3 regions of the Flavobacterium gossypii genome follow, and region 3 is predicted to be linked to each of the others. Evidence: riboswitches for the same ligand, from Rfam matches in the RefSeq annotation. Region 3 holds a riboswitch; each other region holds the start of a gene.
The links. Region 3 has a riboswitch for S-adenosylmethionine ahead of GGR22_RS01725 (trans-sulfuration enzyme family protein). Riboswitches for the same ligand answer to the same signal wherever they lie in the genome.
Positions count from the first base shown of each region.

Region 1 (3,282 bases), on a different contig from region 3:
CAGTCATTTCTGTTTCAATGAATCCTGGTGCGATAGCGTTGCAACGGATATTTCTGGAACCCAGTTCTAAAGCTACAGATTTCGTGAATCCGATAACTCCAGCTTTTGATGCGGCATAGTTTGTTTGTCCTGCGTTTCCTTTAACTCCAACAACAGAACTCATGTTTATGATGGAACCAGCACGGTTTTTTAGCATTGTTTTTTGAACTGCTTTCGTCATGTTGAAAACAGATTTCAGGTTTACTTCGATTACTTTGTCGAAATCTTCTTCAGAAATACGCATCAAAAGGTTGTCTTTTGTAATTCCGGCATTATTGATCAAGATATCGATGTTTCCAAAAGTTGCGATAACATCGTCGACTAATTTTTGCGCTTCGTTAAAATCAGCAGCATTTGACTGGTAGCCTTTTGCTTTCACGCCAAGTGCAATCAATTCGTCTTCAAGAACTTTTGCAGCCTCTGCAGATGAACTGTATGTAAATGCTACGTTTGCTCCGTGTTTTGCAAAAACTTCGGCAATTCCTCTACCAATTCCTCGGCTAGCGCCTGTAATAATCGCTGTTTTTCCTTCTAATAATTTCATTCTATTTTAATTTAGTTTGCTCTTGTTAGGTTGACAAATATAAGAATTCAATTGCAATGACGTAAGGTATCTCTTTAAACTTTCAGGAATTTATTAATCCTTTTATCCCAAGCAGTGCTATAAATTGCGATTATCGTAAATAGCAGCAAAATGTAAATGTACCATGCATTTGAAATTAGTTCGATTACATTTAATTTTCCTTTTGCAAAGTTTAAAATAAGCAAGACTTGTGCTCCATAGGGAAGGATTCCTTGGACAATACAACAGAAAATATCTAGGATTGCGGCAGTCTTTTTTGGACTTAATTTATATTCGTCATTAATTTCTTTAGCAACAGCTCCTGTAATGACTATGGAAACGGTGTTATTTGCTATCGCTAAATTGGTAATGCTAACTAAAGTTCCGATTCCCATTTGGGCTGATTTCTTGCTTTTAATCTTAGATTTGATTTTTCGTAATACGTAATCGATACCGCCCGCTTTTTCGACTAGAGCCGCAAGACCTCCTGTTAACATTGACAAGAGAAAAATGTCTGTCATGCTCAGGAAACCTTCATATATTTTTTGCGTAAACCCCAAAAGCGTGAAATCGTTTCCAGCAAAGCCGATAATTCCTGCTACTAAAATTCCAATCAGCAATGTCACAAAGACATTTACTCCTGTTACTGCAAAGATAATCACGAGAATGTAAGGCAAAATGGCAATCAATTCGTAGCTTTCCTTTTGGATAACAACTGAACTTACTTCGGTATTCAATCCTAAATAAAACAGCAAAATAATAGTTATGATTGAAGCGGGCAAAGCAATGAACAGATTGACTTTAAACTTGTCTCGCATTTCACAACCCAATGACTGCGTAGCTGCAATTGTAGTATCAGAAATTATAGAAAGATTGTCGCCTAGCATCGAACCTCCTAGCAAAGAACCTGCAATCAAAGGCATTGAAGCACCACTTTTATCTGCCAAACTAATTGCAATTGGTCCTAAAGCTACGATTGAACCAACAGATGTTCCTGTGGCAGTTGACAGAAAGGAAGCGATGAGAAATATCCCTAGCGGGAAATGTTCTGTATCGATATTATTGATTCCTAAATTCACGACTGCATCTACAGCTCCCATGGCTTGCGTGACTGCAGCAAAAGCTCCAGAAAACAGATAAATGAGACACATTGTAATGATTTGGCTATTGCCACAACCCTGGATTAAAGTATCTATTTTTTGTTCTGTGGAATGTTTGAAGATTATAAATGCAACAATAATTCCAAGTGTGACAGCCACTGGCGAAGGCAAAGCATAAAAATCATTTAGGACAATTCCTGCTCCGAGGAAAGTAAAAATAAATACAAAAAAAGGTAATAAGGCAAAAGCAGAACCTTGAATTTTGATATGTTTCATCATCGATAGCTTAAAAATTAATAAAGCTCACGACGAAAAGCAAACCGAAAAGAAAGTATGATGACAACATTTTTTCCAAAGGATTTGGCTTATCGTTTTAGCACCTTGCTTGTTGTTGCAGGTTGCTATCTCTTTATGAGATTCGTGATAACGGAGGCAAAGATAGAATTTATTCTAAATTATTTTTATTCAATAAGGCATTTTTATGAATATTTGATAAGAAACAAATTAAAAATGAGACTCTTGTAAAAATAAAGAAGCTCTACTGATAATTCAGCAGAGCTCTTTTTATTTTGTGTTGAAATAATCTATTCTACGCTTTTAGCTTCTTCTTTTTCAGGAAACATAATTGACAATAGTACTGAAAGAACCAAAATCCCTCCAATTACGATTAACGAGTAAATAGAATCAATATGGTAGAAAGGTGCGATTATCATTTTTATACCAATAAAAGAAAGGATAATTGCCAAACCGTATTTCAATTTGCTGAACAAATGGATGAAATTGTCAAGCAAGAAAAACAAGGCTCTTAATCCTAAAATGGCAAAAATGTTAGATGTATAAAGAATAAAAGGATCATTTGAAATAGCAAAAATAGCAGGGATTGAATCTACCGCAAAAAGCAAATCTGTAAACTCAATTACAGCAACAACAACTAATAAAGGAGTTGCCAGTTTCTTTCCGTTTTCGATAGTAAAGAATTTATCTCCGTCATAATTATCACTTACTTTAAAGAACTTTCTGATCAATCTTGCACCTCTTGTATTGTTATAATCTTCATCATCGTCATCGTCGCCGGCTGACCATGATTTAATTCCTGCATACACCAAGAACAATCCAAATAAAGTCATGATAATATTGATATCATATTTGAAACCTTCGATTCCCATTAATCCTAAAAGCTTGTTCAAATAGGTCAATTCAATTAGGAAAGCTCCAGAAAAGATAAATATCGCTCTTAAAACCAAAGCTCCGATAATACCCCAAAACAATACTTTATGCTTGTTTGAATTGGCTACATCAAAGAATTTGAATACTAGAATAAATACGAAAAGGTTGTCTACAGAAAGGGCTTTTTCAATCCAATAGGCAGATTGGAACTCGTAGAACTTTGTCGGTCCGATAAAATAATAGATAAATCCACTAAAAATCATTGACAAACTGATCCAAACAATTGACCAAGTTATGGCTTCCTTATTAGAAACAACATGGCTCTTTTTATTGAAAATCCCCAAATCCAAAAGCAACATGATGATGATTACAACCGAAAATGTTGCAATTAATCCTGGGTGATTGATTAAAGTA
Region 1 is NZ_JACJIS010000004.1:284,577-287,858, forward strand. It holds gene fabG (3-oxoacyl-[acyl-carrier-protein] reductase) at 1-583, opposite strand, end outside; gene GGR22_RS15975 (Na+/H+ antiporter NhaC family protein) at 658-1,977, opposite strand; SAM-I-IV-variant riboswitch at 2,037-2,133, opposite strand; gene GGR22_RS15980 (TerC/Alx family metal homeostasis membrane protein) at 2,286-3,282, opposite strand, start outside.
Region 1: linked by a shared signal. The riboswitch ahead of GGR22_RS15975 (Na+/H+ antiporter NhaC family protein) and the one ahead of GGR22_RS01725 (trans-sulfuration enzyme family protein) in region 3 are both predicted to bind S-adenosylmethionine.

Region 2 (3,282 bases), 1.8 Mb from region 3:
CCTCTCACTAAAGCATGGGTAAGCCTCTCCTGAATTGGAAGCGAGCGCCATTCTTGGGCTTGTTTTTCTGTTACTTCTTTGGTATCGCCTTTTATGTTTTCGGCAAAAGATAAAAGCCTTTCCGTTGCATCATCTCTTCTGTCAAGCAAGACATCTTCGACATGCTCTAATAAATCTTTTGGTATCTGGTCGTAAATTTCCAGCATTTCTGGGTTTACGATTCCCATAGTCATTCCGTTATTTACGGCATGGTATAAAAAGGCAGAATGCATGGCTTCGCGAACACGGTCATTTCCTCGGAAAGAAAAAGAAACATTACTCACACCTCCACTGACACTTGCATACGGAAGATTTTCTTTGATCCATTTTGTAGCTCGGAAAAAATCCACAGCGTTTTGGCGGTGTTCTTCCATGCCTGTCGCCACTGGAAAAATATTAGGATCGAAAATGATATCTTCTGCTGGAAAACCGACTTGGTCTACTAAAACATCGTAAGAACGCTTGCAGATTTCAATCCTTCTCTGGTAAGTATCGGCTTGACCGACTTCATCAAAAGCCATTATGATTACCGCCGCGCCATATTTTTTTATCAATTTTGCCTGACGGATAAAATTGTCTTCGCCTTCTTTTAGACTGATCGAATTGACGACGCTTTTTCCTTGTGCGACTTTCAAGCCTGCTTCGATGATTTCCCATTTGGAACTATCAATCATCACAGGAACTCGAGAAATATCGGGTTCTGCAGCAATCAGGTTCAGGAAAGTCGTCATGGCATGAACACCATCAAGCATTCCTTCATCCATATTGATATCGATGATTTGGGCACCGCCTTCTACTTGGGCTCTGGCAATATCTAAAGCTTCTTCGTACTTTTCTTCTTTTATGAGACGCAAGAATTTTCGAGAACCGGTAACGTTTGTCCGTTCGCCGACGTTCACGAAAATACTTTCGGGAGTTATGATTAAAGGCTCAAGGCCTGATAATTTTAGGTGTTTCTTACAATCAACATCTGCCATTTTCTGTTTTTCTTTAGCTGTAGCTTTTTAAACTGGTTCTACAATTCTTGGTGCATATTCTTTTGCGGCTTCTGCAATCAGGCGGATGTGCTCTGGGTTGGTGCCGCAGCATCCTCCTATTATATTGATGAGATTATCTTGGAGATATTCCCGAATCAAAGCTTGCATTTCTTCTGGAGTCTGGTCGTATTGTCCGAAAGCATTCGGCAATCCTGCATTGGGATGGGCTGAAATATTAAACGACGTATTGTGCGACAATCTCTGCAAGTAAGGCTTCAATTGATCCGCACCCAAAGCACAATTAAATCCGACGCTTAATAAAGGAATATGTGAGATTGAAATCAGAAAAGCTTCGACTGTTTGGCCTGAAAGTGTCCTTCCAGAAGCATCTGTAATTGTTCCAGAAACCATAATCGGAATATCAAGATTTCTTTCTTCTTTGACTTCTTCGATAGCAAATAAGGCCGCTTTGGCATTCAGGGTATCGAAGATCGTTTCTACCAACAAGATGTCTGAGCCTCCGTCGATCAATGCTTCGACTTGTTGTTTGTAGGCGATTCTCAAATCGTCGAAAGTAACGGCTCTATACCCTGGGTCGTTTACATCGGGTGACATACTGGCTGTCCTGTTGGTCGGACCAATAGAGCCTGCAACAAAACGAGGCTTGCTTGCGTCTTTTTTAGTAAACTCATCGGCTACTTCGCGAGCTAGTTTTGCCGATTCGTAGTTTAATTCATAGACGAGATCTTCGAGATGATAATCGGCCATGCCAATTGTAGTTCCTGAAAACGTATTGGTTTCGACAATATCCGCGCCTGCTTCAAAATACTGACGGTGTACATCGCGAATGGCTTGGGGCTGGGTCAATGACAGTAAATCATTGTTGCCTTTCAGGGGATGTGGAAAATCTTTAAATCTTTCGCCACGGAAATCTTCTTCAGAGAAATTGTAGCGCTGAAGCATGGTTCCCATTGCTCCGTCGAGAACGAGAATTCTTTCTTTAATAGCTTTGTGTATGTCTGACATTTTTTCGATACTAATGGTTATGCAACGACTCTGTTGAATCCAAAAGTTCATTATTTTTCAGAAAGCAGGAAATGGAGTGTTGAAAAAACCAAAGCCATTTGCTTCTTAAAAATTAAATATCGATATGTTGTCAGGAAAAGGGAGAGAAAACCGAGGTTTTTCTGTGTGTTATCTATCCACTTTCGTGGTAGAATGTAGCACCTTCTTTAAAGCTTAAAGGGTTGCTAAGGCTTCACCGGGTCTAATCCCTCTGCCTTTCGTGATAACTGTCAATATTTGTATGAACACTGCAAAGTAATGCAATATGTTTGGTTTTTGCAATAGCCGAAAGGAAATTATACTGCTAACTTCAAATCTTGTTTTTCTGCAATTTGGATGATTTTCTTAAGTAGCGTTTCAGAAACAGCTTCTTTTTTTATTGGATTTATGAAGAAAAATTCTTTTCCGAATTTCTTCAGGCTAGCATTTATAGATGCATTAAAATCCGCAGGAAGCTTTTCTATGACTGGATTCGTACTGATAACATCGAAGTCGTTTTGCAATAATTCGAAATATTCAGGAAGCAAATCGTCGGTTTCAGTAGTATCGACAGCGATAAGATTTTCAAGTTCATTTTCTTGAACAAAACTGATGATATCTTCTACCTTAAACGGAATTGCAAACTGAATAAAATTGGCTTCCCAAGAATTTTTTACAGTTGGTTTTTCAAAAAAAGCTACTGTAGAATTGGTTATTATCGGCAATCTTAATTCAAATTTTCTGTTTTCCAAAGGTGCTTTTTGGCTGGCAAGTATTTGGTTTATCAAAGAACTTCCGACGGTTTCTATTCCGAAAAGAATAATATTTATTTTTTTAACTGACATGATTTTGAGGCTTTAGGTTTAAAAAGAGCTGCTTTTGACTGGCAATCAAAAGCAGCCTTTTCAACAAACAAACAAATAAAACAAACTAAACAATTTTGTGATTTATGCTTTATGCGGCATAATTATATTCTTTGTACAAAATCAATTCGACCGGAGTTGTATTGACCAAGTTGTCATAAACCGGACTTTTTTGCTGTACTAATTTTAACCATTTTTGGAGCACTTGCAGCGAAGCATCAGTCGTTGGTTTCAGTACAATTTCAATTTTGCTGAAACCGACTCTTTCTTCTTGGCTTATGGTTCCCGTGATTTCTACCTGTAGCGATTTTAGGTTTATGCCCAATTCTTCGGCTACTTTTTGGCTAACCGCATTGACG
Region 2 is NZ_JACJIS010000001.1:2,145,053-2,148,334, reverse strand. It holds gene metH (methionine synthase) at 1-1,016, opposite strand, end outside; gene GGR22_RS09665 (homocysteine S-methyltransferase family protein) at 1,044-2,042, opposite strand; SAM riboswitch class I at 2,208-2,311, opposite strand; gene GGR22_RS09660 (hypothetical protein) at 2,378-2,905, opposite strand; gene GGR22_RS09655 (OsmC family protein) at 3,015-3,282, opposite strand, start outside.
Region 2: linked by a shared signal. The riboswitch ahead of GGR22_RS09665 (homocysteine S-methyltransferase family protein) and the one ahead of GGR22_RS01725 (trans-sulfuration enzyme family protein) in region 3 are both predicted to bind S-adenosylmethionine.

Region 3 (3,282 bases):
CCTCCTAAAATCTTATTATTGACTAGAAGCCTTTGGAAAGGCTGTGCAGTATTTACATTCGGGAATCCAGCGTCCATAACCGCAATTATCTTCCCATTTCCTGTAAAATCTTGCTGATGCAACAGATTACCTTTTAACATCCTAATCTGATTACCAGAAGTACCATATCCATAATTCACCTGAACTTCTAAGTCTTTTACCCCAACCGAATTGGTTTGGCGCAACGCCCTTCCTTCACCATTCAATGTTGGATTTGCAAATTGCACACGATCTACAAAAGCCAAATTTTCAAGACCACGAATATCCGTTATTGACCCTCTGATATGCAAAGCATTCAACCATTTGGATTTAGCTTTTACCGTAATTCCGGACGTAGCTGTAACTTGATTGATATAGGAAACTGAAATCGGAACATCTTTATCATCAAGCGGAATATTCTGAGTCGTTCTTCTATCCAAAGCTCTTTGCGAAAGCATTTCTAAAGGATTTGCAAGATAATGAGCCGCATCCGGCTTATCTGTAAAATATACCCAGGCATCTTCTTGGCCTATGGCATATACACTCGAAAGCAAAAGCAGTAAAAGAGTAATTTTTTTCATAAATTATTGTATTGGTTGTCCAAACTTGAACAGATTACCGCTGTCATCGATTATATAAAATTCGCGCATTCCCCAAGGTTGTTTTTTTAGCGCTATTGTATCGCCTAGCACTTTCTTATACCGCTCAAAAACAGCCTCAATATCATTTACGCGAATATAGCAGCTTGAGTTTTCTGCAACTATTTCATCATCGCATTTCCATAAATGAATTTCAATACCATCCCAAACAAAAATCAGAAGATCATCATATTCGTTTGCTAGTTCACAGCCTAAAATTTCTTGGTAAAATTTTTTAGATTTTTCAAAATTTAAAGATGGAAGCTGGGATATGATTTGGGCAATTTTTGAATTCAAAACCTCTATTGTTTTAGATATAAAAGTCAAATTTACAAAAATGAAATTTTATAAAACGCTTTAGCCGCCAATATTTACAGGAGTCAGACAACTATATAAAACACTAAATATCAACGAAATAAAAAATATTTTAAAATTTATTAGGTTTTTAAAATATTTATACTCTAAATTTGCACTTAAGTTCTTTAAAAAATTATTCTTATCCAGAAAGACCGAGGGAATTGACCCTATGACGTCTTGGCAACCTGTCCATTTTCGGATAAGGTGCCACATTCAACCCTTGCTTTGGCAGGGAAAGATAAGCTTAGAAAATAGTACATAATACTTCAAGATATTATATGCTCTTCTGACTTATCGGAAGAGCATTTTTTATTTCTGCTCTCCCGATATCTGGTTTCGAATATTTTTTTTAAAAACAAAAAATATTTAAAAACAATCTTAAAAAGTATCAAGATGAAAGAGCAGACACAAATCTTAAATTACATTCCAGTTGACGAATTAACAGGTTCTATCTCAGTTCCAATTTACCAGACTTCCACTTTCGTACAAGAAGCACCTGGCATTCACAAAGGTTTTGATTATGCACGAAGCAATAATCCTACACGAAAAGTCTTAGAAGATTTAGTCGCCAAACTAGAAAATGGAACTAATGGCTATGCTTTTTCCAGCGGCCTAGCAGCTATCGATGCGGTCGTGAAATTATTATCGGCTGGAGACGAGATTATAGCGGTTGACGATATTTACGGCGGTGCCTTCCGCCTATTTACGCACATTTATGAAAAATTCGGAATCAAAGTAAAGTATGTCGATGCTACTGATGCTAAAAATGTAGCCGAAGCAATTACAGATAAAACAGCTTTAATTTGGATTGAATCTCCGACGAATCCTACGCTAAAAATCGCTGACCTGCGTGCTATTGGAAAAATCGCAAAAGAAAACAGTATCTTATTTTGCGTCGATAACACTTTTGCCTCTCCTATTGCCCAAAAGCCAATTGATTTTGGAGCCGACCTAATCGTGCACAGTGCAACAAAATACATTTCGGGACACAGCGACCTGATTGCAGGCTTGGTTATTACGGCAACTGAAGAATTAGGCAGTAAGATTAAGTTTATCCAAAATGCTTCGGGTGCTATCTTAGGACCTTTCGACAGCTGGTTGGTAATACGAGGAATCGAGACTTTAAACTTGAGAATTAGACAGCATGCTGAAAATGCGCAAAAAATAGCCGAATTCCTGACAAAAGAAAAACTAATCCAAAACGTTTATTACCCGGGGCTGAAAACGCATCACAACCACGAAATTGCTAAAAGCCAGCAGAAATACTTTGGGGGCGTAGTAACGTTTGATTTAGTGATTGATGATAAAAAACTGGCTTCCAGAATTGTTTCGGGAACCAAATTGTTCAAGCTTGCCGAAAGTTTGGGCGGCGTGAAAAGCTTGTGTTGTTTGCCTTGCGAAATGACTCATAAATCAATTCCTGCAGAAAAAAGATACCAGTCTGGCGTAACCGACAGTTTGATCCGACTTTCTGTTGGCTTGGAAGATGCCGATGATTTGATTGCCGACTTAAAACAGGCTATCCAAAATGCAGTCAAAGAAAATGTTGCCATCGAATTCCATAAAAACTAATCCTATCCTATTTTAATCATCATATAAATAACACTCAAAATGTCAAGAAAAAAATTAAATATAGGATTGTTTGGTTTCGGATGCGTCGGTTTCGGACTGTATGAAGTTTTACAGAAAACCCCTGGACTGAAAGCAAACATCAAGAATATCTGCGTAAAAGACAGAAACAAAACGCGCGAAATTGGTGTAGAAAACTTCACTTTCGATAAGAATGATATCTTCAATGATCCGGAAATCAACGTCATTGTAGAATTAATCGATGATGCCGATGCGGCGTATGAAATTGTAACTACAGCCTTAAAAAGCGGCAAAGCAGTGGTTTCTGCCAACAAAAAAATGATTGCAGAGCATTTTGAAGAACTGCTCGAATTGCAGCGAAAACACAATGTCCCTTTATTGTATGAAGCTGCGTGTTGTGCGAGCATGCCGATTATCCGAAATTTAGAAGAATACTATGATAATGATCTTTTGGAATCCATCCAAGGCATCGTGAATGGTTCTACTAATTACATCCTTACAAAGACGTTCAAGGAAAATCTATCGTATGATGAGGCGCTGAAACAAGCACAGGAAAAAGGCTTTGCAGAAAGCAATCCGATTTTAGACACGGGCGGCTTTGATGCCAAATACAAGTTGTTGATTTTGCTAGCGCATTCTTTCGGATATATTGCAAAACCTGAGGATTTACTGAATATCG
Region 3 is NZ_JACJIS010000001.1:358,813-362,094, forward strand. It holds gene GGR22_RS01715 (S8 family serine peptidase) at 1-599, opposite strand, end outside; gene GGR22_RS01720 (bleomycin resistance protein) at 603-953, opposite strand; SAM riboswitch class I at 1,150-1,258, shown strand; gene GGR22_RS01725 (trans-sulfuration enzyme family protein) at 1,407-2,585, shown strand; gene GGR22_RS01730 (homoserine dehydrogenase) at 2,625-3,282, shown strand, end outside.